Rhodoligotrophos appendicifer: one gene and its partner. The protein of the gene in region 2 interacts with the protein of the main gene of each other region in a pairwise test. Links are inferred from orthologs where the notes say so. Each region holds a gene or a part of one and is shown on either strand. Other genes may lie near its edges. The genes, in order: pheT and secD.

Region 1 (15,649 bases), on a different replicon or contig from region 2:
CGCTCTGAACTTCCTGGCCTTGCGCTATCTGCAGCTCGCAGAAACCGCATCCATCTCCTTCTCGAATCCTCTGTGGGTGTGCGCGCTTTCTGTACCCCTTCTCGGCGAGCATGTGGGACCACGTCGTTGGATGGCCGTCATTGTCGGCTTCATCGGCGTGCTCATTATCGTCAGACCCGGCCTCAGCGGCTTTCAGCCGGCAGCTCTGATCTCGGTGATCGCGGCACTGCTTACCGCCCTCTACCAGTTGGCGACCCGGAAGATTGCTGAATATGACAGCGCCGAAACCACCCTGTTCTACACGGCTGCCGTGGGAACGGCCGTTCTCATACCGGTCATGCCCTCGGTCTGGGTCGCACCCGACACTCAGGGTTGGATGCTCATGCTGCTGGTGGGAGGCATCGGCGGCGTCGGTCACCAGCTCCTGATTCATGCCCATCGATTGGCCCCGGCACCAGTCCTGGCCCCCTTCTCCTACAGCCAGATCGTCTTCATGGTCGTCTTCGGCTATTTCATCTTCAACGATGTTCCCGATCGTTGGACGATCGCCGGCGGGTTAATCGTGATTGGCAGCGGCCTCTACCTTTTCTACCGTGAGAGGCAGATCAAGAACCGCCAAAAGGAAATGCGATCGCCATGAGCCTGCCCCGGATCGGCTTTCTCGGCACCGGCATCATGGGCGGCCATATGGCCCGCCGCCTGAGCGAGGCTGGTTACCCCGTCACCGCCTGGAACCGCACGGCAGCGAAAGCCGCTGCCCTGGAAGCCAACGGGGTTTCATGCGTGTCTCACCCACGAGATGTGGCCATGGCGGCGGAGGCCGTCATCGTCATGTTGAATGACGGACCGACCTGCGACGAAATCCTGTTCGAAGAAGGCGTGGCATCGGCCATGCCTGCCGGCGCGATGGTGGTCGTCATGGCATCGATTCCGGTGGAGACGGCGAAACTCCAAGCCGAGCGCTTAGCGCCCATGGGTCTGCATTACCTGGATGCGCCGGTCTCTGGCGGCGAAGGCGGCGCCCGTGATGGCACCTTGGCGATCATGGTCGGAGGCGCGAGAGAGGATTTCACGCGCACCGAACCAATGTTCAATGTTCTGGGTCGCCCCACGCTGGTTGGCCCGGTCGGATCCGGTGAACTGGCGAAATTGGCAAACCAGATCATCGTCGCGAATACGATCGCGACCGTCGCCGAGGCTATTCTTTTCGCCGAGCGCGGAGGTGCGGACCCCACGGCCGTGCGCCAAGCGCTGATGGGAGGCTTTGCGGACTCGACGATCCTCAAAATTCATGGGGCCCGGATGATCGACCGGAACTTCGTGCCCGGTGGAAAGGGCAAGATTCAGCTTAAGGATTGCCGTACCGCCATGGCTTTAGCTCGCAGCATCGGCCTTGACCTGCCGGTATCGGAGATGGTGACCGAGCTGTTTGCGGAAATGGTCGAAAATGGCGGCGCCGATACGGACCATTCTGGGCTGTATCTGGAGTTGGCGCGCCGCAATGGCCTGGTGAGCGGAGAATAAAGCCTCAGCTGGCCGGTACGAGTGAACGGCGGGAACGCTCGGTCCTGGCCAGCTTGGTGACGGCACTGGAACTGACCACCTTTCCCTGCTCCGCATAGGCCTCGTGATTTTTCTCGATGTCTTTGAGGTCATAGAGATAATTGACCATCAGGCCCGCGGCCTGCGCCAGTCCGCGCGGGGAAAGATCCCCCGGCCAGTTGATCCGCTCCAGCCGGGCGCCATTGCCAAGATGAAACCGCGCCACAGGATCGAGCGGCTGTCCGTTCGCACGCTTCTCCCGCACGAAATAATGCGCGCCCAGCTCGCACAGCAAAGGCTTCAGCAGGCGCACCGCTTCGGTGTCGTTGTACCAGCCCTCCTGATCCATCAGGCTCAGCGTCTCTGCCTCGGCAGCGCCGATGACCTGAGATGCCTCGGCCTCCCGCTCGCCGTCCAGCCAGGCCTTGAACCCCGGGACCGGCGACAGCGTGACGAATGTCTTCAGCGAGGGGATCTCGCGGGAAAGGTCGGTCACCACCTGCTTGATCAGGAAATTTCCGAAAGAAATGCCGGCAAGTCCCTTCTGGCAGTTCGAGATCGAGTAGAAGACTGCCGTATTGGGCGTTTCGGTAACGGCGGCGGTCTCGGCTCTTATCAGATCCTCGATGGATCCTTCGATCTGGTGAACCAGGGCGACTTCCACGAAGATCAGCGGCTCGTCGATCAGCGAGGGATGGAAGAAGGCGTAGCAGCGGCGGTCTTGGGGATCGAGCCTCCGCTTCAGGTCGTCCCAACCATGAATCTCGTGCACCGCCTCATACTGGATGATTTTCTCCAGAATGTTCGCGGGCGTCGACCAATCGATCCGCCGCAGGACCAGGAAGCCTCGATTGAACCATGAGCCGAACAGATGAACGATGTCCTCATCGACCGGCCTGAGTTCTGGATGCTCCTTGAGCAGATCCAGCAGATCGGCGCGCATGCCGACGATAGCGGAGGTGCCCCCCGGCGCGAGATTGAGGCGGCGAAAGAACTCCTGCCGCGGCGGCTCGATTGATGCGCTGAGCTGCTGCAGTCGCTGTGGCGTCTGTTCCTCCGAATAAGCAGCAGCCGCCGCCAGCACGCGGGCGACATCAGGAGCGAGATCGGTTGCCAGCATGGTGAAGAAGGCAAGCCGTCCTTCCTTCGGAAGCGACGCATAGGCATTGAGGATCCGTTGGGCCAGAACGGCACCCGTCGACTCACCCCGGCGGGAGAGCAATTGCCTGCCCAGATCCACGGCCTCGGCGTTCGAGTCGTTGGAGCTTAGGGTCAGATTGGTGAGTGCCCGCCCTCTGTCGACGATCGTATCGAGCAGTTCGCGGAAGAAAGAGACATTCATGGCCGAGCCTGGGCGAAAGACTTAATCGTCGACTATGTGGTGAGCCATCGATGACAGCACCATGAAAACATCAACGGCGGAGGCTTTCGCCGTGGATTGTCGTCGCAGCGGGAGACGAAGATTATTTTGGAGCGTAGGCGGAGGTGCCCAGCGCGATGAAGCTGGCACCGGCGAAGGCCAGGTTGATTCCGAGGAGCATGCCGATCGCCCATATGGCGGATCCCGGCAGATTGGCCCAGATCATGCCCCCTAGGACGATGGACACGACGCCTCCGAAGATCAGCCAGATCGCCCCGCTATGCGGCCGCGCCTTGAGACCCAACAGGATGCGGAACACGCCATCGACGATGAAGATGGCCGCCAGCGCCATAGTGAAGGCGATGATCCCGCCCAGGGGATTGAATAGAAAATAGAGCCCGCCGACGAGATACAGGACACCCATCAACAGCTCCCAGAAGAAGCCGCTCCAATTCCGTTCGCTGAAAGAATGAAACAACAGGGCGAGACCGCCCGCCGTGAGGCCGATGCCGACGAGGATTTCTGCGGTCAGCGTCAGGATGAAGGGAAAGAGGACGGAGAAGACCCCAACCACCAGCAACACGATGCCGAGAGTGAGAAACCATCCACGGTTTGAAGCAACAACATCGGTATGGGCCATGGTCCATCTCCCTCCAGCGAATCTGATGCGCGGATCATAACTCATTCGCACAAACTATACAGTCGTCGCTTACACGAGACGGAGAACGGCAGCGCCGGCGACGATCATGATGGCTGCGGCCGTGCGCCAGCGCGTCAAGGGCTCCTTGAGTGCGATCACGGAGATGGCCAGGGCGAACAGGATGCTGGTTTCCCGCAATGCGGCAACGGCGGCGATGGGAGCGCGGGTCATGGCCCAGATCGCGATCCAATAGGCCGACAGTGAGAGCGCTCCCGCGATCAGTCCGGAGACCCACACCCCGCGCAGCTTGATGATGGCTTTTGGTCCCCGGACGGCAAGCGCGATGGCGACCATGACGACACCCTCGAGCCCGAGCAGCCAGAGTGTGTATCCCGAGGCGCTGCCGGACGCCCGGCCGCCGATCCCGTCGAGGATGGTATAGGCGGAGATGAATCCGGAGACGAACAGCGCTGAGACCACGGCATGGCGGTGGAGTTGCGCCTTCTCCCGCCCGCCTTTGAAGGACATGAGCCAGACGCCACCAACCAGGACGAGAATTCCGATCCAGCCCAGCGGCGGCAGCGCCTCTGCCAAGACGAAAGCGCCGAACAAGGCGACCGACAGCGGCGCCGTTCCTCTTGCGAGCGGATAGATCTGACCGAGGTCCCCCAGCCCGTAAGCACGGACGAGAGTGAGGTTGTAGCCTATATGACAGAGGATCGAGGCAATGATGAACGGCCAGGACTCAGGCGCGGGCAAAGGGAAGAATGGCGTCAGCGCCAGGGCGATTCCCCCCATGCAGGTCCCCATCAGCGCCATGGACATGAACCGATCGAGCCCGATCTTGATCATGGCGTTCCAGGCGGCATGCATGAAGGCAGCAGCCAGGATCGCGGCGAATGTCAGGGTATCCATGTCGAGAAGGCTACTCGTGAGACCGTAATGAACTGTCATATACAGTGCATTGGGCATTCGCGCTCGTCTTCAAATAACATGTCTCCGCCCCTTGACCTTGCGGGGGTGGCAAGCCCCACATGTGCAGCGATTGTCTGAACAGGGAATGTGATCATGGACCATGGCCAGGGAAGGACGTGCTGCGACGGCGGCAGTCAGAATTCTGCTGTTGCCATCGATCCGGTCTGCGGGATGAAGGTCACCATCGAGACTGCCCGCCATGTCCATGAGCATGACGGGCAACCCTATTATTTCTGCTCCGCCGGCTGCCGCACCAAATTCATGACCGATCCCGACAAATACCTGGGAGATCGGGTTGAGCCGGAGCCTGCACCGCCTGGGACGGTCTACACCTGCCCCATGCATCCCGAAATTGAGCAGGTTGGCCCGGGCGATTGCCCGATTTGCGGCATGGCTCTCGAACCCAAAGGCATTCCCGACACGGCGGGTCCTAACCCCGAACTGATCGACTTTACGCGCAAATTCTGGCTCGGCCTTCCCTTCGCAGTGCTTCTCTTCGTCATGGAGATGGGCAGCCATCTGGGACTGCCGTTTCGGGAATGGCTGGGCCCTCGGTCCTACAATCTGGCGCAGCTCCTTCTCGCCACGCCCGTCGTCTTGTGGGGAGGCTCGACCTTTTTCCGGCGCTGCTGGGCCTCACTCCGCAGCATGAACCTGAACATGTGGACGCTCATCGGGATCGGAGTGGGCGCCGCCTATCTCTACAGCGTGGTCGCCACCCTCGCACCGGAGATCTTCCCCTCGGGATTTCGCGGGCATCACGGCGATGTCGACGTCTATTTCGAGGCAGCGGCCGTCATCACCATTCTGGTTCTGCTGGGGCAGATCTTGGAGCTCAAGGCGCGGGAGCGGACCTCCGGCGCGATCCGTGCACTTCTGGACCTGGCGCCTCCAACGGCGCGCCGTGTTCGACCTGATGGGACGGATGAGGACGTGCCCCTGGCAGAGTTGCACCCGGGCGATAGGCTCCGGATCCGTCCTGGTGAGAAGGTCCCCGTCGATGGAACGATCCTGGAGGGAGCCTCAGCCATTGACGAATCCATGCTGACCGGCGAACCCGTCCCCGCCGAGAAACAACCAGGCGACGCGGTGACGGGGGGCACCCTGAACCGTTCCGGCTCCTTCATCATGGAAGCGCGCAAGGTGGGCGCCGATACGGTGCTGTCCCGCATCGTCGCACTGGTCGCCGACGCGCAACGCTCTCGGGCCCCCATCCAGCGACTGGCCGATCAATTCGCCGGCTGGTTCGTACCGGCGGTGATGACAGTGGCGCTGGTGGCTTTCGTGGCCTGGGCGAGTTGGGGCCCTGAGCCGCGATTGGCTTATGCGCTGGTGATAGCGGTGTCTGTGCTGATCATCGCCTGTCCCTGCGCCCTGGGACTGGCGACGCCTATGGCCATTATGGTCGGCACCGGCCGGGGCGCACAGATGGGCGTTCTCGTGAAGAGTGCCGAAGCACTCGAGCGGCTGGCAGAGACGAATGTCCTTGTTGTCGACAAGACCGGCACATTGACTGAGGGGCGCCCTCGCCTGACCGATGTCATACCGGCCGAGGGGATCTCCGAGGCCGACCTTCTCGGCTTCGCTGCCGGCCTCGAAATCGGTAGCGAGCATCCGCTTGCGGAAGCGATTGTCGGGGGTGCCAAAGAGCGGAATGTGACGCCCGTTACGGTGACGAGCTTCGATTCCGTCACCGGCAAGGGGGTCAAGGGGGTCACCGGGGGCCGCAACATCTTCCTGGGGAATGATGTGTTCATGGCCGACCAGAAGGTGGCCATCTCTGAATTGTCTGACCGACTGGACTCCCTTCGAGCGGAGGGCAAGACCGTGATGCTGTTGGCGGATGATAGCCGCCTCTTGGGTCTCGTGGCCGTTGCTGATGCCATAAAGGAGACTGCACCAGCGGCCATTCGGGCCTTGCAGTCGGAGGGCCTCCGCATCGTCATGGCAACGGGGGACAATGCGGTAACCGCAGCAGCCGTGGCCGCAAAGCTCGGGCTGGACGAGGTGCGGGCCGGCGTGACTCCCGAGGGGAAGGTATCGCTGGTGAAGGAGCTGCAGTCCCAGGGGTTCAAGGTAGCCATGGCGGGAGACGGCGTGAACGATGCACCGGCCCTCAGCGCTGCAGATGTCGGCATTGCCATGGGGACGGGGTCCGACATCGCGCTGGAGAGCGCTGGCGTAACCTTGGTGAAAGGCGACCTCAACGGCATCGTCCGCGCGCGCAAGCTCTCAAGAGCGGTCATGCGCAACATCAAGGAAAATCTGTTCTTCGCTGCCATCTATAACGTGCTTGGCGTACCCGTTGCGGCAGGCGTGCTCTATCCGATGATTGGATTGCTCCTGTCGCCCATGGTTGCGGCAGCGGCCATGAGCCTCTCCTCGGTCTCTGTGATCGGCAATGCTTTACGGCTGCGCCGCGTCAGTCTTTGAGCCTCTCATGACAGCTGGATTGACTGTGGGGAGATCGCCACGAGGGAGCGACTTGATCTTCGACAGCTTAGTTAAGTAATCAAGAATATATTGTTCTGAACACCAGTTGTTAACTGTATCGGCAACTCGGATCTCGACTGCCGTATTGCCGATCACCCTTTAGGACTGCATTAAATTACCTGCTGTACGTTCGTCTTCAGTTCAGATGAAGAAAGCCGCAACGGCGCCGTCGAACTGGTGTTGTCAAACGTTCGGAGAGTCTAGATGTCGAAGTTCGTAAAGTTCTTGAGGGATGACTCCGGATCCACTCCTATCGAATACGGATTGATTGCAGCCGGCATCTCGCTGGCAATCATCGCGGTGGTCTTCAGCATGGGATCGACCCTTGTGACGTCATTCGCGGAAATCCGTCAGGAGCTGGCTGGCAAGACCGAGTGACTTGGGGATCGGGATGAAGTTCAGGGCTCATCCCACACGATCTACGCAGGGAGGCAGGACGGCTGCGACGCAGAATTCGCAGCCGTCCTCCGTTTGAGACGACCGATCCGTGATCGAGGGTGATGAGCGATAAGATGATCGAGAACCCGGCGCTCCTGGTTTTCCCATTGCTGGTGATCATTGCCGCCCTGAGCGACCTTCTCACGATGCGAATCCCGAACTGGATCTCATCAGCGCTGATCATCGGCTTTGTCGTTCTTGGCCTCTTGATGGGCATGACTTGGCAAATGGTGGGCGCTCATCTTATGACGGGCGTCCTTGCCCTTGCCGTCTGCTTTGGATTGTTCAGTGGCGGATTTCTCGGAGGCGGCGATGCCAAGCTGATCGCCGCCGTGTCGCTGTGGATCGGCTGGACGAACGCTGCGTCGTTCATCCTTGCGACAGCATTGTTCGGCGGCATTCTGGCGATGATGATCCTGTCCTGCCGGCGCTTCCCGTTGCCGGCAAGCCTGATGAGCCAGGCTTGGATCCAGCGCATCGCCTTGGGCCCCGGCGCGATCCCTTATGGCATCGCTATCGCCATGGGCGCGCTTGTGGTTTATCCCAACACGGTGTGGGTTCATTTGGCTGGCTAGCCGACGAGATCCCCGGTTTGATACACGGCGGAACGCCTCCTGCTTGAGAGGAACGGATGACTGATTTTGATAAGTTGCTCTTGGGCGCCGACATGTCCGGCTCTGCAATTCCCATCTGGACGGTGACCAAGGAAACAGCAGCCGAGACCGTCAACGAGCTCTCGCCCTTGCAGGCCGCCTGGGCTGCGGCCCAAGGGTTCGACGGAGGCGCGGGCAAGCTCGTTCTCATCCCGAACGATCAAGGCCAGATTGGCGTCGTCCTCTACGGTCTGGGCGCCGCAAAGAACAACGACGACGCATTTGCGGGCGGCAAACTATCCTCGCTCCTGCCGGAAGGCGTCTACCGGTTCGCCGGCACTATGACTTCGGCCCGCTTGGCCGCTCTTGGCTGGCTCCTCGAGGCTTACCGGTTTGACGCCTACAAGAAACTGACGCCTTCGCGAGCCGCTCTGGTCACGCCGGAAGGAGTGGATCGTGAAGAGATCTTGAGCCAGGCGCGCGCAGTCGCCCTTGCCCGTGACCTGATCAATACCCCCTCCAATGATATGGGCCCTTCGGAACTTGAAGCGGCCGCGCGCACGCTCAGCGAAAGCCACGGCGCTGTCATATCCGTGATCACGGACCAATCGGAACTCGAGCATGATTTCCCGATGGTTCATGCCGTAGGCCGGGCCAGTGAGCGGCTGCCGCGCTTGATCGATTTCACCTGGGGACCGGCCAGTGGCCCGAAGGTGACCCTGGTCGGTAAGGGCGTCTGCTTCGACACCGGCGGCCTGGACCTTAAGCCGGCCTCGAACATGCTGATGATGAAGAAGGACATGGGCGGGGCTGCGAACGTGCTCGCGCTCGCATCGATGATCATGGATGCGAAGCTCCAACTGCGGCTCCGGGTTCTGATTCCCGCCGTCGAGAACAGCGTCTCCGGATCCGCCTTTCGTCCTGGCGACATCCTCCAGAGCCGCAAGGGGCTGACGGTCGAGATCGGCAACACCGACGCCGAGGGCCGCCTCGTGCTCGCCGATGCCCTCAGCCTGGCCGATGAGGAAGAGCCGGAACTGATCATCGACATGTCGACCCTGACGGGGGCCGCCCGCGTGGCGCTGGGCCCCGACCTCCCCGCTTTCTTCACAAGTGACGAAGCGTTGAGCCAGGAGCTTTCCGATCATGCAACGGCGGAGAACGACCCCGTCTGGCGCCTTCCACTTTGGAGACCGTATGCAAGCTGGCTCGACAGCAAGGTCGCCGACATGAACAATGTCTCCGACGGCGGCTTCGCCGGCGCCATCACCGCTGCTCTGTTCCTCAAGAAGTTCGTCGACCCGCAGCATTCCTACATCCATTTCGACATCTTCGGCTGGACGCAGAAGCCAAAGCCTGGGCGCCCTGTTGGCGGCGAGGCTCAGGCCATCCGCGCCCTCTTTGCGGTCTTGAAGAACCGCTACGGGCGGTAAGGCTTGCGCCGCCGCAGCGAAGCGCCGTAAAATGATACGGTACCGTAACGGTCGGGGGAGCGGGTCTGCTGGTGAAGTCTTCCCTGAGCACGATCCAGGCACTGAGGCTCTGGCAGGCGGTCAATCTCGAGCAGGTCCTCGATGACCAGCCGGACCTGTCGGTACGTCAGGTCACGATACTGCTGACGGTCTATCTGGAGCCTCCGCCCCACACGGTCCGCGGCCTTGCTGCGAAACTCTCGGTATCGAAGCCGGTGATCACCAGGGCTCTGGACAGCATGGGGAAACTGGAGTTGATCAGTCGTCGACGTGACGAAAGCGATCGCCGGAACGTCCTCATTCAGCGTACGGTCAAGGGGTCGCTTTATCTGGAGCGGTTGGCCGATGTCATTGCCAAGCATGCTGGAGGTTTGACGCCATGAGCTTGCAGCTGGATCCCAGACTCCACCCTTACCGAAGCGACCTCGCCGCCAAATGGCTGGAGGGACAGGTCGAGGCCGACCGCTTCGTCGACGCCAGGAAGATGCAGGTTTCTGCACCTTCGGCACCGATGCGGAATCGTCCGCGCTTTGATGCGTCCTTCGCCACCGAAGCCTTGCTGGGGGAAACGGTCCACGTCCTGGACCAGCATGAGGGTTGGGCGTGGTGCCAGCTCGAGGATGACGGTTATGTCGGCTATATGTCCATCGATGCCTTGAGCGAGGCAGACGCACTGCCCACCCATAAGGTGGCCGTGCCGTTCACGACCCTCTATCCAGCGCCGGACATCAAGACGCAACCCGCCCGCCCCATCGGCATGGGAGCGAAGCTCGCAGTTACGGGCCAGGCGGGGAAGTTCTCTGCCCTGAGCAACGGACACTTCGTGTTCTCGGGGCACCTTCTGCCGATGGGCGAGACTCGCGCGGATTTTGTGGAGATCGCAGAGGGTCTCCTGCGCGTCCCCTATGTCTGGGGCGGAAAGCAATGGACCGGGATCGACTGCTCGGGTCTCGTTCAACTCGCGATGCAGACGGCCGGCTTGCGCTGCCCCCGCGACAGCGACATGCAGGAGGCGAGCCTCGGCCAGTCCATCGATACGCACGGTTTCGATGAGCTTCACCGGGGCGATCTCGTCTTCTGGCCTGGCCATGTGGGCATGATGGTCGATGCCGACATCTTGCTCCATGCCACCGCGCATTACATGCAGGTCGTCATGGAGCCGCTGTTCGAAGCCGTTGAACGCATCCGCGAAGGAGGCACCGAGATCAGAAGCATTCGGCGGGTTTAGGCGGTCGGTTGCAGGGACCCCGGCCGAGGCGTGCCTCGCCGGAATCCTCAACTAAGGGAAGACAGGATCGAGCCCGAAGACCCCCTAACCTCGCAGCTGTCCACCCGTCGCCTTCTCGACCGCCGCGATGATCTTGGCGGCCACCGCTTCGATTTCCTCCTCGGTGAGGGTCTTGGCTTTGGGCTGCAGGGTGACCTCGACAGCGATCGACTTCTTGCCCGTACCCAATGCCTTCTCCGCAGCCTCTCCTTCAAAGAGGTCGAAGACGGCGACGCCGGTAATCAATTGCTTATCGACCCCCTTGACGGCCCGAACGAGCTTGTCGGCAGGAACCTTGCTGTCGAGAACAAAGGCGAAGTCGCGGGTCAACGCCATCAGATCGGACTGGGCAAGCGCCGGTCTTGCAGTCCCCTTCGAGCGCTTCTCCGGAACGGCGTTGAGCACCAGCTCGAAGGCAACCAGCGGCCCCTTGACGTCGAGCGCGTCGAGCACGCGGGGGTGTACCTCGCCGAACCAGCCCAGCTGATTCTTTGGACCCAGTTGCAATGTGCCGGAGCGCCCGGGATGGAACCAGGCAGGTGCGCCCGCGACGACCTGGATCGACTCGAGCGACGCGCCGATGGCATCGAGAAGGGCCAGAGCATCGGCCTTGGCGTCGAAGAGATCGACCGCCCGAGGCTGTGCCGACCAGTGCCGAGGCCCCATGCGGCCCCTGCGCACGCCGGTCGCACGCAGCGTCTCGTCCTCCGGCTCGTCTCCGGCATAGGCCTGACCGACCTCGAACAGGCCGACATCGCTGAAACCACGGGCGATATTGCGCCCGACCGCGGCGATCAGGGTCGGCAGGAGTGACGGTCGCATGTCCGAGAGCTCCGACGAGATCGGATTGGCGAGCTCAAGCGCCGGCTGTCCACCGCCGAACAGCTCCGCCTGCCGCTTCGATACGAACGACCAGGTCACCGCTTCGTTGAGGCCTCGGGCGGCGAGCACATGCTCGGCCATGGAGGCGCGCCTCTGCAGGGGTGTCAGAACCGGCCTCGCCACGGCATCTGGCCGCTCCATGGCAACGGACGGGACGTTGTCGAGGCCGACGATACGGCAGATTTCCTCCACCAGATCCGCTTCACCGTGGACATCCGGCCGCCACGACGGAACGGCACAGGAAAAACCTGCTGGCGTGTCGGTGACGTCGAAGCCGAGCGCCGTGAGGATCGCCTTCTGCCGTTCGGGCGCAACCTCGAGACCGCCCAGGGTCTTTACCCGGTCCTTGCGCAGCATGAAGCTACGCTCATGGGCGGGAACCTGCCCGGCAATGACCAGCTCCGACGCTTCACCGCCGCAGAGATCGAGGATCATGGCCGTGCCGATCTCGGCACCGTTTTGTACGAACCGGGGATCCGCCCCGCGCTCGAAGCGATAGCGGGCATCCGTCTGAACGCCCAGCTTCCGCCCCGTGGCGGCCGTCCGGATCGCATCGAAATAGGCGGATTCCAGGAAGACGTTCACCGTCTCGTCGCTGCAGCCGGAATGTTCCCCGCCGATGATGCCGCCAATGGCTTCCGGGCCGGCATCGTCGGCGATGACCGTCATGCCCGGCTCCAGCGTGTAGGTTTTGCCGTCGAGAGCCAGGAACGTCTCGCCAGCTCGAGCATCGCGCGCCGAGATGTTGCCGGTCACCTTGTCCGCGTCGAAGACATGCAGCGGACGGCCATAGGCATGAGTGACATAATTGGTGACGTCGACCAGGGCCGAAATCGGCCGCAATCCGATGGCCCGCAGGCGCCGCTGCAGCCACAGAGGTGAGGCCCCGTTCTTCACGCCGCGGATCATGCGGCCGACGAACATCGGGCATCCCTCGGGAAAACTGATCGAGACGCTGATCGGCGAGGTGAAGCCGCCGGGTACAGGAGCAGCCGCAAGCGGCTTCAGCGTCCCGAGCCCCTTGGCGGCAAGATCACGCGCGATGCCGTAAATCCCGAGGGCATCTGGCCTGTTGGGTGTGACGGCAACATCCAGCACGGGATCGTCTAAGCCTAACGCCACCGCGGCGGGCGTTCCTACGGCGAAGTCCTCCGCCAGGTCGATGATGCCGTCATGGTCTTCCGAGATCAGCAGCTCGCGCTCGGAGCACAGCATTCCGTTCGACGTGACCCCACGGATCTCGGCCTTCACCAGGTCGAGGCCGGTCCCCGGCACATGCGATCCGACGGGTGCGAAGATGCCGCGGAGGCCGGTCCGCGCATTCGGTGCACCGCAGACAACCTGCAGGATGCCCTCCTCCGTCTCAACCGTGCAGACCCGCAGCCGCTCGGCATTGGGATGCTGAACCGCCTCGCGCACATAGGCGACTTTGAACGGTGCCAAGACATCGCGCATGTCGGTGACACCCTCGACCTCGAAACCGCACCCGACGAGACCGTCGAGGATCTCCTCCAGGGAGGCGTCGGTATCGAGATAGTCCTTGAGCCAGCTCAGGGTGAACTTCATGACAGTCCTCCCGCCAATGTCGGCAGGTCGAGGGCGCTGAAGCCGTAATGGCGCAGCCAGCGGAGATCGGCTTCGAAGAACGCCCGCAGATCCGGAATGCCATATTTCAGCATGGCGATGCGGTCGAGCCCCATGCCAAAGGCGAAGCCTTGATAGCGGTCGGGGTCAACGCCCGAGGCGGACAGCACCTTGGGATGGACCATGCCGGAGCCGAGGATCTCGAGCCAGCTATCGCCTTCTCCGATGCGGATCTGTGCACCGTCACGGGCATAGCCGATATCGACTTCCATGGACGGCTCGGTGAACGGGAAATGCGAGGCGCGGAACCGCATCTTGACCTTGTCCACCTCGAAGAAGGCCTTGCAGAATTCCTCCAGAACCCATTTGAGATGACCGAGATGGGTGGTTTCGTCGATGACCAATCCCTCGATCTGGTGGAACATGGGGGTGTGGGTCTGGTCGCTGTCCGAGCGGAAGGTCCGTCCAGGCGCGATGATCCGGATCGGCGGCTGCTGCGCCATCATGGTGCGGATCTGCACGGGAGAAGTGTGCGTGCGCAAGACCTTGCGGGTGCCGTCGGCACGCTCGCGCAGATAGAAGGTGTCGTGCTCTTGCCGCGCTGGATGCTCCGGCGGGATGTTGAGCGCGGTGAAATTGTAGAAATCATCCTCGATATGGGGACCTTCAGCGACGGCGAAGCCGAGATCGCCGAAGATCTGGATGACCTCGTCATAGACATGCCGCACGGGATGGATGGTGCCGCGCATTTCCGGCCGCACTGGCAAGGTGACATCCACGGTTTCGGCGGCAAGGCGCGCATCTAGCGCCGTCTCCTTGAGCGCGTCGCGGCGACGGAGCAGCGCCTCGGTGACGCGATCCTTCAAACCGTTCAGCAGGGGCCCCTGCGTCTTGCGCTCCTCGGGACTCATGGCGCCGAGACCCTTCATGAGTTCGGCGACCGACCCCTTCTTGCCCAGCACTGCGATGCGGGCGGCTTCGAGCGCCTGCTCGTCAGCCGCCCCCCCTATGGCGGCCAGGATCTCCCGCTCCAGCGTAGCGATCTCTTCCATCAAAATGGTCCAATCAATGAGAATCAGCGGTCAAACGCGAAATGCCGAGCGCAGGCGCGAAGCAATGCCTCGGCATGGGCTCGGCAATCAGCCGGATGAACCGTCGTGCGAGAGCGTCAGAGCGCGGCTTTTGCCGTCTCGACCAGGGCCTTGAATGCCGCAGGCTCACGCACGGCGAGATCGGCGAGAACCTTGCGGTCCACCTCCACACCGGCCTTGTCGAGCCCGTTGATAAATCGGCCATAAGTGAAGCCCAGCTCGCGCACCGCTGCATTGATGCGCTGGATCCAGAGAGCGCGGAAGTTGCGCTTGCGGACGCGACGATCGCGATAGGCGTATTGATTGGCCTTGTCGACCGCCTGCTTGGCGACCCGGTAGATATTCTTCCGGCGGCCATAATAGCCGGCGGCTTGCTTGATCACCTTGCGGTGACGGGCGTGGGCGGTAACGCCGCGTTTCACACGTGCCATGGTATGTCTCCTCTATTCCTGCTCTGCTCAGCGCCCGTACGGCATGAACTGCCGAACGATGCCCGCATCGCATTCCTGGAGGATCGTGGTCCCGCGCTGGTCGCGGATCTGCCGGTTGGTCCGCTTGATCATGCCATGGCGCTTGCCGGCCTGATTGGCGCGAACCTTGCCGGTGCCGGTGAAGCTGAAGCGCTTCTTCACGGCCGACTTGGTTTTCATCTTGGGCATTTTGCTTCCTTTCAAACACAGGATATGGACGCCTTGATCTTTTCCCTTCGGACAGATCCGGAGGAAATCGAGAAGGCGTCGCTTCATCTGAAGCTTTCGGAGCCGCCACGGCATGCCCTTAACAAGGCCGGACGGCTCGATGCGAAGGCGTTATAGAATGAGACGCTCCTCCGCGCAACTGTCTCCACGCACATCCGATGACGCAGTTTCCCCTTGCCGGAATCCATTCATCAGCGCCAGATGGCCGGCCAAGAACAATAGCTTCGCCTCAGCTCCTCCCCGGAACATCCTGCGAAGCCAACTCGCTCAGGACAGTTCATCATGTCGCCCCGCCTCCTCGGCAACCTCGCCGGTGTCACAGGAATGCTGGTTTGGACCACGAGCCTGCCCGCGACTGCGGAGGTTCTGAAGACGTGGCATCCGCTGTTGGTTGTCCCGGCTCGCATGTTTTGCGGCACGCTCTTCCTGTTTGCGATGCTAGCCTTGCGGGAGCGCCAGCCCGACTATACGCGCCCCTCGATCTGGGGGATCACGATCGCCGGCGCATATCTCGCGATTTCCACGATTCTGCTGGTCGTCGGGCAGTCTCTGGCCAGTCCGGTCTCCGTTGGCATCATCATCGCTGCGATGCCCGCCGTCTCGGCGGTCATCGG
Region 2 (15,492 bases):
GAGTTGCCTGCAATCACTTCATCGCAAACGGGCAGCGTGCAGAGCGGAGATAAGCCCCACCTTTAGGGCCGACGGCAAACATCAGAACGTTTAAGATCTGTCGCCGCCCCGCATTCGGTGCAAAAATTCCACTCCGCTGCAGATGCTTTCCTCAACCAGCCGTCGAGATCTCCTCAGGGTCATCGTCATCTTCATTGACATGGGCCACAGAGACCACTCTCTCTCCATCAGCTGTGTCAAAGATCGTCACCCCTTGAGTGTTTCGACCAGCAACACGAATACCGTGCACGGGACAGCGAATGAGCTGACCACCGTTGGTGACCAGCATGATCTGATCATTCTCCTCGACCGGGAAAGAGGCAACCAGTTGGCCATTACGTCTATTCACCGCCATAGCGATGATACCTTTTCCGCCTCGCCCGGTGACCCGGTACTCAAAGGAAGAAGTTCGTTTTCCATATCCATTCTGAGAAACGGTTAAAACGGTCTGCTCCGCGGCAGATAGAAGTGCATAGCGTTCCTGGCTAAGAGACACTTCTTCCGCACTTCCTTCTTCCTCGCCATTGCCTTCTTCCAGCTCTGGATCGATCTCAGTGCCAGCATTTGCTTCCTCACCGCGCATAGCGCGGCGAAGCTTCAGATAGGCCTTCGCCTCCGCCGGTGTTGCATCTATGTGCCGAAGAACAGTCATCGCAATGACCTTATCGGATCCCAACTCCTTGTCGGTTCCGAGCCGAACACCCCGAACGCCCGTGGATGTGCGACCGGCAAAGACCCGCACATCGTGAACGGGAAAACGAATGCAGCGCCCGTTGGCCGTGGTCAGTAAGATATCATCGTCAGGCGTAGCCACGGCGACCCCCACGATCGAGTCGCCTGGCTCTTCGAGCTTCATCGCAATCTTTCCGGCACGATTGATATTGATGAAGTCTGCAAGATCGTTACGGCGCACGCTGCCAGAGCGAGTGGCGAAGATCAGATTCAACCGTTCGGCCTCTTCGGCATCTTCAGGCATGAACAGAATCGTGGAAATATTCTCACCCTGTTTCAACGGCAGAAGGTTCACGAGTGCCTTGCCGCGCGCCTGCGGCGTTCCTACCGGCAGGCGCCATACCTTCATGCGGTAGACCATACCGGTCGATGAAAAAAACAAGACCGGTGTGTGCGTATGGGCCACAAACAACTGGGATACGAAATCCTCTTCCTTCATCGAGACACCGGAGCGGCCTTTGCCGCCACGCCGCTGCGCACGATAGGTCGAGAGAGGCACGCGCTTGATATACCCGCTATGGGACACGGTGATCACCATATCCTCGCGAGCAATCAGATCTTCATCTTCGACCTCGAAGCCGTCGTCGAGGATCTGAGTCCGGCGCGGCTTAGCAAACTCTGCCTTTGCTGCTTGCAACTCGTCACGTACGATTGTCTGGACACGATCGCGTGAGCGCAGGATGTCGAGATAGTCGGAGATCTTGCCGCCGAGTTCCTGCAACTCGTCACCGATCTCGTCTCGTCCGAGCGCCGTCAGCCTTTGCAGTCGCAAGTCGAGGATGGCCCTCGCCTGCTCCTCAGAGAGGCGTATTGTGCCGCCATCCGTCACGATGTGACGAGGATCGGCAATCAGCATGACGAGCGCCACCATGTCCTTCGCAGGCCAGTCACGGCTCATCAACTCGGCACGAGCGGTTGCAGGATCAGGACTTGTTCGGATTACTCGGATCACCTCATCGATATTGGCGACCGCTATCGCCAGACCGACCAAAACATGGGCTCTGTCCCGCGCTTTGTTCAGAAGGAACTTCGTCCGCTTTGTGACAACTTCCTCACGAAAGCTGACAAAGAACTGGAGCATATCCTTGAGGTTGAGAAGTTCGGGGCGCCCCCCCGAGAGAGCCACCATGTTGCAGCCGAAGCTCGTCTGCAGAGGAGAGAAACGGTAGAGCTGGTTAAGAACCACATCCGCGACCGCCTCACGGCGCAGTTCGATGACCACGCGCATGCCTTCTCGCGAGGATTCGTCGCGGATATCCGCGATGCCTTCAATTCGCTTCTCGCGAACAAGATCGGCGATCTTCTCGATCATGGAGGCCTTGTTCACCTGGTACGGAATTTCCGTCACGACCAGGGCCTCGCGCTCCTTACGAACCGTTTCCACCTCCACAAGGGCCCGCATGATTATGGAGCCCCTGCCCGTCTGGTACGCCGACCTAATTCCAGACCGGCCGAGAATGAGACCTGCGGTGGGAAAGTCCGGACCGGGCACGATTTCATTGATCTCTTCAATCGAGATCCCGGGATTGGCCAGCAAAGCTACACAGGCATCAACAAGTTCGCCCAAATTATGCGGGGGAATGTTCGTCGCCATCCCGACGGCGATGCCACCCGCTCCATTGACGAGCAAGTTAGGAAATTTCGCCGGAAGTACAGAGGGCTCATGCTCCGTATCGTCGTAGTTAGATTGAAATGCAACCGTCTCTTTGTCGAGATCATCCAGCAACAGGTGTGCAGGTTTCGCCAGCCGGACCTCTGTGTAACGCATCGCGGCTGGCATATCTCCGTCCACAGAGCCGAAGTTTCCCTGGCCGTCGATCAGCGGCAGCAGCATCGAAAAATCTTGAGCCATTCGAACCAGAGCGAAGTAGATCGCTTGGTCACCGTGAGGATGGTACTTACCAATGACATCGCCCACGATACGAGCGGACTTTCGGTATCCCTTATTCCAGTCGTAACCATTCTCGTGCATCGAAAACAGGATGCGGCGATGGACCGGCTTCAAGCCATCCCTGACATCAGGCAGCGCCCGACTCACGATTACGCTCATCGCATAATCGAGGTAGGAACGCTTCATTTCCTCGACGATGGAGATGGGGGTCACATCCGAAGGAACGGGCTCCGAACCAGATGGTCCTCGATCGTTATCGGCCAATCTTCAATGCCTCTGCATATTGAGGGAGGGGGGAGCGTCATGGCCGTTACACGGCCACGATTCGGCTAATGCCATATGTAGCAATGGCTGCAGACCGATGCAACGAAACGCGCGATAAAATTAGCCGTTTTCGGCGGTTTTCTTTCCTTTTTCTCCGCCAAATTCAAGCGCTACTCCTGATTCACATCAGCCATAAGCTTGCCAGCCCGAGGAACGCAAAGAAGCCCACCACATCGGTCACCGTGGTTACGAACACTGTAGAAGAAACGGCAGGATCTACGTCGAAATAATCGAGTGTCAGCGGGATGAGAATGCCCGCTAGAGCTGCAGCCAGCATATTGATAACCATCGCCGCGCCCAGGACTAAGCCGAGGCTGTCACTGCCAAACCAAGCATAGACAACGGCGCCGAGGATCAGAGCGAACAGAACACCATTGATCAGTCCTACCGCGCATTCGCGACCCACTACTCGCACAGCATTGAGCTTACCAAGGCTGCGCGTGGCCAGAGCCCGCACTGCGATCGTCATAGTCTGGGTGCCAGCGTTACCCCCCATCGACGCCACGATCGGCATCAATACGGCCAGAGCTACCATTTCGCTGATGGTCGCATCGAAAGCCCCGATCACTGTGGACGCAAGAATTGCCGTAAAAAGATTTATCAAGAGCCAAGTGAAGCGGCTGCGCGTGGTGCGCCATACTGGGTCCGTAATCACCTCGTCGCCTACACCGCCGAGGCGCAGAATATCCTCCTCGGCCTCCTCCTGGATGACGTCTACGATATCATCCACCGTGAGCATACCGACGACGCGCCCGTCCGTATCAACAACTGGGGCGGACACGAGATTGTACCGTTCGAATTTGTAAGCTACGTCCTCTCGCTCGTCCGTAACTGTGAAAGTCGTTTGCTCCGTCGCCATGATCTGCTCGAGAGGGATCTCGTTTCCGCTTCTCAGGATGCGCGAAACATCGACGGTCCCAATAAGATGCATGAGAGGATCGACAACGAAGACTTCATAAAACTGCTCCGGTACGTCTTCATCACCGCGCATGTACTCGATCACCTGACCCACAGTCCAGAAGCCGGGAGCCGCGACGAAAGCGGTCTGCATGAGCCGACCTGCTGAGTCCTCCGGATAATCGAGGGCCCGCTTCAGCGCGGCCCGCTCCTTGCGAGGTACGGATCTGAGGAACTGCTCCTGCTCCTCCTCGTCCATGTCCTCCAAGAGGTAGACGGCGTCGTCCGTATCGAGGCGGCCTAAAGCCACCGACACGGCCCGGGGCGTCAAGAGCTCGAAAAGGGCATCGCGCACCGGGGCATCGAGTTCGGTCAGAACCTCAGGATCGAACTTTCTTCCAAGAAGAGTGACGAGTTGAGCCCGCTGATCGGGACGCAGCAATTCGATGAGATCGGCGAGATCTGCTGCATGCAGATCTTTGACCAGCTCTCGCACACCCTCCCTGTCGTCGGTATCTAACGTAGAGAGAATGGATTGCACGAAGCTGGCATCGAAATCGCCATCTTCATTTCGAGTGAGAGGACGCTCAACAATTTCCATTCTCGACCTCCCTGCAGCAAGTGGTTGCATCTCCGAGGGGACGCACCATCTCGCAACCATTGCTGCAGCGCAATGGGCCGTAATGATCATGAGAGGTGAATGGTGCGGTCGGGGAGACTCGAACTCCCACGGGGGTTAACCCGCTAGCCCCTCAAGCTAGTGCGTCTACCAATTCCGCCACGACCGCGAGGTAGCCCCTGTCGGGGTGGCGCTCATGTAACAACCCGGATGCGGCAAAGCAAGCCTTTCCGATAGCTCTTTGAAAATCGCCGGTTTAAGAAGTTGGCATGCTCGACAAGAACATAGCTAAGGAAGCCGCTACACGCCTATTTCGCTCTGCCCCGTCAGTTGAATGGTCGGTGGCCAAGGGCCTGGTGGAGTATGCTGCAGCGGTCGACCAAATGGAGGCCCGAGTCGCCGAGATTTCTGCCGGCGGAGCCGCAGAGCAAGTCTGGCTCTTGGAGCACCCTCCCCTTTATACGGCCGGCACCAGTGCGGACGATCGGGACTTGCTCACTCCGGCACGTTTTCCGGTCCACCGGACAGGTCGCGGCGGTCAGTTCACCTATCACGGCCCTGGTCAGCGCGTCGCCTACGTCATGCTCGATCTGTCAAAACGCGGTCAAGATCTGCGGCTCTACGTGCATGAGCTTGAAAACTGGCTCATCGACTCCTTGTTTCGGTTCGGTGTAACCGCTGTGACAAGGTCTGAACGCATAGGTGTTTGGGTCACCAGACGGGATCGAGAGCGCGAAATCGAAGAAAAAATTGCTGCGATCGGAATACGTGTTCGGCGCTGGGTGAGCTTCCACGGGATCGCACTCAACATCAACCCTGAACTCGAGCATTTCTCCGGTATCGTTCCCTGCGGCGTCCATCAGCATGGGGTAACCAGCCTTGCTGATCTTGGCATCAGCGCCGGAATGGATGACGTCGACGAGGTTTTGCGCGCCGAGTTCGAAAAACGTTTCGGGCCCACCAAGCGCTCATAAAGCGTGTAGACCGTATTATATTTTAATTAGATTCCACAATCTGTGAAGCGAGAGGCAAGCCAGAGGGACAGGGTCGGGAGAGTGATCAAAACGTTTTTCGCCGAGCTGATCGCCATAATTGCCATTGCCGGCGGACAGGTCCGATGTCGCTCGTGATCTTCAACGGATTGCGAGACCCTCGCGTAAGCTGGCGCAGGTATTCTGGCACCAACGCTGCCGGTAGAAAGGCCGGAAGAGCCGCTTCAGGCACCTTCCGCACGTGCGACCGCGCTTCATCCAGCCGCCGCCTCGCCAGAGACACAAGATCGGAGACAGCCGCTTGCATTGGCCCATCCCAACGTCCTGACAAAACGTGCGCCACCGTCATCCCGTGACTTGCAAGCAGGTCCTGGGGAAGAAAACACTGCCCTCTGGATCGCAGCAACGGCATCGCGCGAAGCAAACTGGTCAGACCGAAGGCCACTCCCGCCAATCCGCTCACTTCTGCGCATGAATCGGCATCTTTTCCAATCAAGGTCAGTGCAGCCATCTGCATGAGAGCCGAGGATGTGTCGCCCAGATAGCCTTCGAGATCATTCTGGCTCGGCATTGGATCATCATAAAGGTCAAAGCGTCGTGCCTCGATGAGATTGGCCGGGCCGGTGCGTCCGATTGCGCCACTGCTTAATGCGGGAGCTAAAGCCTCAAGAACCGGGTGATCACCCGTTGCCCCGTTAAAGCTGCGGTCGAGCGCGTCAGCCCACCATTGCAGACGGATCTCACCCAGCATTGGCTCGGACACAAGGTCTCGAATTCTGCGCAATTCAATGTCAAATGCGTACAGGGCAAGGAGTGACGGCCGCTTCTCATCGTCGGCAAATAGGGCCGCGAGGAACCTATCCTTGTCCACTTCCCTCACCAAGTCGAAGCAATACCTTGCCGCTTCCTCTCCGGAGCTCATGTGGACCGCGGATCGTCGACCGCAATCAATGCTGCAGCGACTGACCTCCCCTCCCCCAGAAGCACATTGTAGGTACGGGCTGCAGCACCGGTCCCCATTGGCTCGAGGCGGATGCCATTATCGTGGAAGGCTTGGCGAATTTTGCCGTCAGGCCGAACAAGCTCCAACCCACATCCGAGCAAAAGAAATTCAATCTCGCTTGCTTCAGCAAAGACCGGCGCGAAACTATCAGGAGACAAATCTGTCAGAGCCGATACGGACCAGCCATAAATTCCGCTGGGGAGCAGCAAGATAGACCCCCGATGGGACATCCCCGCAAAGCGAAAGCCCCCTTTGCCGTAAGCATCAACAGGCGCCCGTCCAGGAAAATGCGGCGTGACCACCTGCCGATCGTCCTTCATATGACCGGCGACACTGTCGCCCTCCTCAAGGCATCGTTGCTGATTTAGCTTTCGACGCGTTCCCGTTATTAACCGCCACCTTTGCCTTGTCGGTCACCGAACTCCAGTCTCGCTTCACTCCCACCAAAAGAAGAATAGGTGTGGCGACGTAAATGGATGAATAGGTGCCCACGATAACGCCCCAGAGCATCGCGAACGTGAACCCTCGAATAACTTCGCCGCCAAACAAAAAAAGCGACATCATGGCGATGAAAGTCGTAGCCGCAGTCAAAACAGTGCGCGACAAAGTGCTATTGAGGGAGGAGTCGATCAGATCGATCAGCCGCATCGATTTGTATTTTCTTAGATTTTCCCGAATTCTATCAAATACAACAACAGTATCGTTCAGAGAATATCCTACGATAGTCAGTATCGCAGCGATAATTGAAAGATTAAACTGAAGTCCTAAGACACAGAATAGACCTATGGTCAGCACAACGTCGTGGATAAGAGCGGCAACGGCACCAATTGCAAACTGCCATTCGAAGCGAAACCAGACATAAATCAGAATTGCGACGACGGCTACCAGGACAGAGATTGTTCCGACCTGGGCTAGTTCGGATGAGACCTTTGGTCCGACGATTTCGGTTCGGTTGTATGTCACATCAGCGCCAAGCGCGCCGCGAACTTTGGAAATCGACTCCTGCGTCGCTTGTTCTGTTTCCTGCTGGCCGATGCGGATCATGACTTGGTTCGGTGTCCCCAAGCCCTGAACTTCCACTTCACCAAGCTCCAGGCCGCTCAGCGTGCGTCGTAAGTTGCCAAGGTCAGCCGGACCTTTTGTTTGGATCTCGAGAAGAGTACCGCCCTTGAAATCAATCCCATAATTGAGACCCACGGTGAAAAACAGGACAAGGGATGCAATCATGCAGAAGCCGGAAAGGGCATAGCCTATCCGTGCAAACCGCATGAACTGAAACTTCGTGTCGTCAGGAATGAAACGGATGGGCCGCATAGGGCGTTTGCCTCGACTTTTTTAAAGCGGAATTGCCTTGGGGCGGGCGCGCGAGAACCACCACGAAATTATCAGGCGGGTCAACGTGAAGGCCGTAAACATTGAGGTTACGATGCCCAGCGCCAGCGTGATTGCAAATCCCCTTATTGGACCAGAACCCATGCCGAATAAAACAAGCGCAGCGATGAGGCTGGTCACATTGGAATCCATGATGGTTGCAAGGGCTCGGTCAAACCCTGCATTGAGGGCCGCAACCGGGGTCCGGCCCAGGCGCTGCTCCTCTCTAATCCGCTCATAGATCAGAACATTCGCATCGACAGCCATACCGATTGTCAAAACAATGCCGGCTATTCCCGGCAACGTCAGTGTTGCCTGCAGTAGAGACAGGATGCCGAACAACAGGATTAAATTCGCAATCAATGCGATATTGGCAAATACCCCGAAGAGCCCATAGCCAATGACCATGAAGATCACAACTGCGACCACGGCTACGATTGAGGCAATCATACCGGCGCGAACGGAATCGGCACCCAGGCTTGGCCCGACGCTGCTTTCCTGAACAATCTGAAGTTTCGCAGGAAGAGCTCCGGAGCGAAGAACGATGGCTAGGTCGTTGGCCTCCTCAACCGTGAAATTTCCGCTGATCTGGCCGGTGCCGCCGAGGATCGCCTCATTTATGCGGGGGGCGCTGATCACCTCATTGTCGAGCACAATGGCGAATGGGCGTCCAACATTGCGCTGCGTCAGCTCGCCAAAGCGTTGAGCACCGCGCTGGTTGAACCGAAAGGAAACAATCGGCTCACCACCCTGCTGATCAAACCCTGGCTGAGAGTCCGTAAGATCCTCCCCTTCAACCGTCGAGCGACTTGATGTCTGAACGAAATAGGGGACCTTCGGCTCGTCAGTTGAATAAAGGAGATCGCAACCAACCGGAGCGCTGGACGGCGTGGCGGATTGTGGTTGCTCCTCGCACAAGAGCCGGAACTGGAGCTTGGCGGTGGTGGCAAGAAGCTCCTTCAGCCTAGAGGGGTCCTGCAAGCCAGGAACCTGGACTTCAATTCGATCCGCGCCTTGACGAGAAATCGACGGCTCCGTCGTCCCCAGGGCGTCAACGCGCCGGCGAACGATTTCAATGGATTGCTGAACGGCTCGATTGATCCGAGCTGTTAATCCAGCATCGGTAAAATTGACGATAATGCGATCGCCATCTCGAGTGACGTCCGCTGAATTCACGGCTGTGCCATCGGCGAAAAGACCAGTGCTTACAGGCTGCGCCAATTCCTGGATGTTCGTAATTGCCTTTTCAACATCGGCGGAGTTGCGGATTCGGAGTGAAACCTGCGTTCCTGAGCGGCCCAGACCAGTATAACCGATGCGCTCATCCCTCAGAACCTGCCGAATATCTCCCATCAATTGGTTGGTCAACTGACTGACGAGATCAGCGCGATCGACCTCCAGAAGCACCTGGGAGCCACCTTGGAGATCGAGACCGAGATTCATGGTCTTGCTCGGCAGCCATGCCGGCATCCTTTCCCTTACGTCGGCGGGAAGTAGATTCGGCAGAGCAGTGATCACGCCGAGCAGGATGACGGCAAAGATGGCGATAATCTTCCACCTGGCGAAATACATTCAATGGCCTTCCCAGCAAAGCGACGTATCCAGCAATCGTCCAAGCATTATGTCGAGGGACTCTCGTCCTTGGCGGGTTCACCCTTTACGCGAACCTCACCGACCATGCTTTTGACCACGCGGACGCGAACATTCTCGGCGATTTCAACCTGAATCTCGCGCTCGTCGATCACCTTGGATACCTTGCCGATCAGTCCCCCAGTGGTCACGATGGTGTCGCCGCGACGAATGTTGGTCACCATCTCCTGGTGCTGCTTAGCTCGCCGCTGCTGTGGCCGGATCAGCAGGAAATAGAAGATCACGAAGATCGCAACCAGCGGAAGCATCGACACCAGAAAGTCACTGGAGGGGGCTGCAATGCCTTGCGCATAGGCCGGCGTGATGAACATGTCTCTTCCTTCAGATTGGGCGCAGCATGACGTTTCGCCTGGAACCACGTCCGCCGATTTCGCCGCGAATATAGCGGCGGATTGGGCGTTTGCAATACAAGCCTTAGTGTTGCGGCACGGCGTGCTTGCCTCTCGGCCGTCCCACACGCTAAGCACCGACCAAAATCAACACCCCCGCGAGGAGCTGAGGTCATGAAGATCAACGAGAATGACGATCTGCTTCTGACACGATTGGAGCGGATCGCCTCAGCGCTGGAGCGCCTATCGCCTCCGGCGCAGCTGCAAAGTGATCTCGGCGCCTCAGAGGCTTTCATTTGGCATGCCTCGGCGGGGCTCCAGCCCGTCGATCGCGTGAACCGGGTAGAGATGAATTTGTTGCGCGGCATCGATCGCATGCGCGACACGCTGCTCGACAATACCAGCCGCTTCGCCCGGGGGCGACCCGCCAATAACGCCCTGCTGTGGGGTGCCCGCGGCATGGGTAAAAGCTCGCTCGTCAAGGCTACGCATGCCGCCGTGAACTTGGAGGTCGGCGGGGTGTTGAAGCTGGTCGAGATTCATCGTGAAGACATCGAAACCTTGCCAGCGCTGATGACCGTTATCCGCAGCAACTCCTGCTACCGCTTTATCGTGTTCTGCGATGACCTTTCATTCGACGGCGATGACACATCTTACAAGTCGCTCAAAGCAGCCTTGGAGGGTGGAATTGAGGGGCGCCCCGAGAACATGCTGTTTTACGCCACCTCAAACCGGCGTCATCTGCTGCCCCGCGACATGATGGAGAACGAGCGCTCTACGGCCATCAACCCCTCCGAAGCAGTGCAGGAAAAGGTCTCCTTATCAGACCGATTCGGTCTATGGCTTGGATTTCATAGCTGCTCACAGGCTGAATTTCTGGAGATGGTAGAGGCTTATGCTCTTCATCTAAAGCTCTGCATCAATCCTGAGTTGCTTAAAAGGGAAGCAATAGAATGGTCAACAACTCGTGGCTCCCGGTCGGGGAGAGTCGCTTGGCAATTCATTCAGGATTTAGCCGGAAGAATGGACGGTTAATTAAAGGTTAACAGTTATCCGCGGCTATACAGTCGCTGTAAACATTGAAATTACTAAATATTTTGAGGAAACCTGTGCTCTTCCGTATGACGTGCTCGATACACCACAGGGTTACAGAACTGTTAAAATGAGCTGAGAAACCTTTGTCTGTGCGCCCGCCACAGGTCTACAACCACTGGATGCATCTATGGTTGAATGCACCTGATTAACATAGGCGGGGGTTTCAGAATGACGAGCGCCAGACACCGACAATCCTTCTTGTATAGTGGATGCGCCCTGTTCGCGCTTGGTCTCATGGCCGGACCCGCGATGGCCGCAACCTACACAGTAACGTCTGCGTCAGGGAATCCCGCAGTTGTCAACTCGCTTGGATGGGCGATCTCCCAAGCGAATGCGAATGCCGGGGAAGACACAATCGAGTTCAACATCGGATCCAATGTGACGATCGGTCTTGGGGGAACCCTTCCCGTAATTACCGACTCGGTCACCATTGATGGCTCCGGATCCGCGGGGCTGAGGATCCACGGTAACAACGCCTACAATATCTTTCTTGTGCGGGCCGACGGCACCGATGCTCCTGCCACCATTGATGTCACAATTTCCAATGTCACTTTACAGAACGCCAGAGCACAGGGGGGAAGTGGGCTCAATGGAGGCTCAAACGGCGGAGGCGGCGGGGGCCTCGGTGCGGGCGGCGCTATCCTTGTTGGCAAGGGTGGCAATGTCATCGTGGAGGACGTCACTTTCGCCAGCAATGCCGCTGTCGGCGGGACGCGGGGTACATCAAATGCCAGCTACCCCACCGGCGCGGGAGGCGGCGGGCTGAATGGAGGTACTGGACCTGGCCTCACCGGCTGGACAGTCGGCACGGGCGGCGGGGGTTATGGCCGAGGCGCTGACGCCACTGTCGGCAACGGCACTGTGGCAGGCGTGGGCGGCGGACCCAATGGCGGAACCGGCGGAACCACGAGCGCGGCATCGGGCAACGGCGGCGATTGGTCGGGGGGAGGTGGCGGTGCGGTCCCTAGTTCAGACAACAACAACGGACGAGGGGGCGATGGCGGTTACGGCGGCGGCGGCGGTGGCGGCGGTTCGGGAACGACAGGAATAGCGGACCAGCAGATGGGCGGCAATGGCGGCTTTGGTGGCGGCGGTGCCGGGGCGACACGGGCCGGGGGAACTATGGGCTTCGGTGGAGATGGCGGATACGGGGCCGGCGGCGGTGCCACGAGAACCGGGGAGACAACTTCGGGCGGATTTGGGGGCACTGACGGAAATGGCGCCACCGCGGGCGTAGGGGCCGCCTTTGGCGGCTCCATCTTCGTCGAAGACGGTGGAACCATAGAGTTCAAAGGCAATGTCTCAATGACTGGAGGGACCGTCAGCGCGCAAACAGGAGCGCTTGCCCTCGGCAGCGCCATCTTCCTTCATGGCACCACAGGCTTGAGCTTCAATCCGGACACCGGCGAGATTGTTACGATTGCAAATAATATCGATAGCGACGCCTACAACTCTGGCGAAGACCCTTCCGACCCCGACGCTGCCCGCGACGGTCTTGATACGGGCATCACCAAAACGGGTGACGGCACCCTGATCCTCCAGGGCACCAACAGTTTCGTCGGCGGTGTCGACATCCAGGGCGGCACCGTTTCAATCGCAACGAATTCCAATCTTGGACACTCTGATGGCGAACTGACCATCAGCAACGAGGCGACGCTTCTTGCCACTGGCAATTTGGCACTCGAGCGAGACGTCAGTTTGGGCACCGGCGGCGGGGCCTTCGCAGCTAATGGAAGCACGGTTCTCACCGTGAACGGCATCGTCAGCGGTTCCGAAGGACTCATCAAGAATGGCAGTGGGATCGTAGTGCTCAACAACGCTGCCAACAGCTACACTGGCGGCACAACCATCAATGCCGGCACTTTGCGAGCGGGAGCAGACGGCGCCCTCGCGGAAGGAAGCATGGATATCGCCGCAACCGGGCTTCTGGATCTCAACAACTTCGACCAGGTCCTGACATCCCTGACGGGCGCGACAGGCAGTCGTATTTTGCTCGGCTCGGGTGATCTCACCATTGATCAAGCGATCGACACGAGTTTCGATGGCACGATCTCGGGCACTGGCGATGTCATCAAAGCCGGTGCGGGCACCCTAACCATCTCCAATCCCTTCGGAAATACAGGCGAGTTCATTCTTGAGGGCGGCACAATCGCCGCCGGGGCGGCGAATATCTTCAACAATCGTCCCGTCATTCTGGATGATGGCGCGACCTTCGATCTTGGCGGCTTCAATCAAACCGTTGCCCGACTGGAGTCCAACACCGGGTCAATCGTCAATTTGGAGGGAGGCACACTGACTCTGACGGATACCACGACTTATGAGATCGCCGGGACCCTGGCCGGAAACGGTGATGTGGTCAAACAGGGCACCGGCAATGTGACTTTTTCCGGCGTGGGCACGATGTCTGGGACCTTCACCGTGGCAGGCGGCAGCATGAACCTCACCGGATCGCTGGCCGACGGCATCGTCTCGGTCTCTTCGGGTGGCAACATGTATGGGACGGGTACAGTCGGCGATCTGATGATCAGCGGCATCATTGCACCGGGTAATATTGATCCCGACGAAATCATCGCCAATGGAGAGGGTCCAGAGGTCTCCGGGGTTCTCAACATCACCAATGACGCCACCTTCAGGGTAGGTTCGATGTTGCTACTCGATATGGCGGTCGATGGAACGATCAGCAGCTTGAATGTCGGCGGAGCGACCACAATCGAGGGTGGCACTGTCTATGTTGCCGATGACGAGGCCAGTTTCAGTCGCGGGCAAACCTATACGATCCTCACATCGGCGGGAGGCATCACCGGGCAGTTCGACGAATTGCGCACGGATCTGGTCTTTCTATCACCTGAGCTCGAATACGGGACGAATGAAATCCGTATGATTTTCGCCCCGAACTTCAACGCGTCCATGTTTGGGGGCAATCAGCGTCGAGTTGGCGAGGCGATTGATTTTCTGATTGGCGACGTTGCGCCGGGTGTTTTGAACGACATGCTGGAGGAGTTGTCCTCCATGGACATCAACGAGGCGCATTCGGTGTTGTGGAACCTCGCGCCGGAGGTCTATGGCGATGCTTCGGCATCGGTGGGCCGGATGATGGCTGGCGGGAATCGGATGATCACCAACCGCTTCTCGCGCCGGACGGGCGACAGCGGGCTTGCGGCGCTGGGGGTCGAGGGGCCGGCACCGGCGGCCGATATCGCCTATGTGCCGGAGCTGGGGATGCAGTTCTGGACAGACTATCAGTTCCGCACGGTCGATCTGGGCTATGACGGCAATGCCAGTCGCGGCAGCGCCACCGAGCATACCCAGCTGTTTGGCGGCGACATCGACATTCCGGGCACTTATCTGGGCCAGGGCATGGTCGGTGCCTATGCCGGCATGATGTGGGCCGATCTCGGCCTTGAGGACATCACGCAAAAATCCAGCCTGTCGGGTCCGGTCGGCGGCATCTATGGACAATGGTCACCCGTGCCGATCCTGCGCTTCCACGGGCGGGCCGCGATCGCGGCCCCGCGGGTGAGTTCACGCCGCTCCTTCGGCGTCGGTCCCGTTCAAGTGGCCGCAAAGAGCGAGTACCGGATGGTTGCGGCAGGAGGCCATGCGGGCGTCGCCTATGACAAGTCGATCTATGCCTTCCTGTTCACGCCCTTCGCAGAGGGCGGTGTTCAGTATATGAGGCGGCCCGACTTTGCCGAAGAGGGGGCGGACGATGCCGGTCTGGAGGTTGAGGGCGCCGAGCGGTTGACGGGTGAGGCCCGGGTGGGGGCGCGGCTCGCCACTCTGCCCATGCCGGTCAACGAAACCTGGTCGCTGATCCCCACCTTCTCGGCTGCCTATGAACGCTATCTGGGCAATCGAACGGACAAGGTCACTTCCGCCTTCATCGGCGGGCCGCAAGTCCCCTTCGTGGTGCTGCCGGTGGATGTCGGGCCCAATGCCCTCAACATGGCCGCCAGCGTCGAGTTTGCCCATATCGACGGCATCGGCTCCCTGCAAATCGGATATGGCTTCGGCCTCGCAAAATACGAAACCAGCCACGCCTTCGCCGTCGCCGGAAAAATATACTGGTAGTTCAAATCCTGCGCCGCTGCACTGGGGTGACTGACATGCTGCTTCTGGTTATGAGAGCACGAATGTTCACAGGAGAGCGACATGAACCTCGGCATCAGCGGGAGACGCGCGATCATCTGCGCCTCCAGTCGCGGACTGGGACGCGGGTGCGCCACGGCCCTTGCCCGCGCCGGCGTCGATGTGGTCATCAATGGACGGGATGAAGCGACGCTCGCTCGCACCGCTACGGAGATCCGAGAGCAAACGGGGGTCTCCGTCATCCCAGTGGTCGCGGACATTAGCACCCAGGAGGGCCAGGTGGCTCTTCTTGATGCCTGCCCCGAGCCCGACATCCTCGTGACTAATAACGGTGGACCGCCACTGCGTGATTTTCGTGATCTGCATAGGGATGAGATCATTCAGGGCGTCATCCAGAATATGGTGACGCCGATCGAAATCATCCAGAAGGTCGTCGATCCCATGATGCGAAGGGAATTTGG

Evidence for each region.
Region 1: the proteins of secD (region 2) and pheT interact in binary tests that used the Escherichia coli proteins (3 or more experiments, as listed by UniProt). The link is inferred for Rhodoligotrophos appendicifer from one-to-one orthologs.

The regions. Positions count from the first base shown.
Region 1 is NZ_VHKL01000001.1:223,228-238,876, forward strand. What follows is about bases 10,528-13,628. They hold pheT (phenylalanine--tRNA ligase subunit beta), read right to left. Parts: upstream 13,229-13,628; coding sequence 10,826-13,228; downstream 10,528-10,825. Other genes in these bases: FKM97_RS01060 (C40 family peptidase), read left to right, coding at 10,528-10,741; pheS (phenylalanine--tRNA ligase subunit alpha), read right to left, coding at 13,225-13,628. Outside these bases: FKM97_RS01010 (DMT family transporter), read left to right, coding at 1-640; FKM97_RS01015 (NAD(P)-dependent oxidoreductase), read left to right, coding at 637-1,524; FKM97_RS01020 (malonyl-CoA decarboxylase), read right to left, coding at 1,529-2,884; FKM97_RS01025 (HdeD family acid-resistance protein), read right to left, coding at 3,006-3,542; FKM97_RS01030 (EamA family transporter), read right to left, coding at 3,612-4,514; FKM97_RS01035 (heavy metal translocating P-type ATPase), read left to right, coding at 4,611-6,950; FKM97_RS01040 (Flp family type IVb pilin), read left to right, coding at 7,215-7,388; FKM97_RS01045 (A24 family peptidase), read left to right, coding at 7,511-8,023; FKM97_RS01050 (leucyl aminopeptidase family protein), read left to right, coding at 8,080-9,474; FKM97_RS01055 (MarR family winged helix-turn-helix transcriptional regulator), read left to right, coding at 9,546-9,896; more of FKM97_RS01060, read left to right, coding at 9,893-10,527; more of pheS, read right to left, coding at 13,629-14,298; rplT (50S ribosomal protein L20), read right to left, coding at 14,415-14,768; rpmI (50S ribosomal protein L35), read right to left, coding at 14,796-14,996; FKM97_RS01085 (DMT family transporter), read left to right, coding at 15,318-15,649.
Region 2 is NZ_VHKL01000007.1:35,278-50,769, forward strand. Bases 7,137-10,080 are described here. They hold secD (protein translocase subunit SecD), read right to left. Parts: upstream 9,441-10,080; coding sequence 7,833-9,440; downstream 7,137-7,832. Other genes in these bases: secF (protein translocase subunit SecF), read right to left, coding at 7,137-7,811; yajC (preprotein translocase subunit YajC), read right to left, coding at 9,488-9,829; FKM97_RS16005 (ATP-binding protein), read left to right, coding at 10,022-10,080. In the rest of the region: gyrA (DNA gyrase subunit A), read right to left, coding at 152-2,926; mgtE (magnesium transporter), read right to left, coding at 3,108-4,484; lipoyl(octanoyl) transferase LipB, read left to right, coding at 4,772-5,476; FKM97_RS15980 (phytoene/squalene synthase family protein), read right to left, coding at 5,562-6,416; FKM97_RS15985 (Mth938-like domain-containing protein), read right to left, coding at 6,413-6,817; more of secF, read right to left, coding at 6,843-7,136; more of FKM97_RS16005, read left to right, coding at 10,081-10,882; FKM97_RS16010 (autotransporter domain-containing protein), read left to right, coding at 11,111-15,013; FKM97_RS16015 (SDR family oxidoreductase), read left to right, coding at 15,095-15,492. UniProt on the Escherichia coli protein: Part of the Sec protein translocase complex. Interacts with the SecYEG preprotein conducting channel. SecDF uses the proton motive force (PMF) to complete protein translocation after the ATP-dependent function of SecA.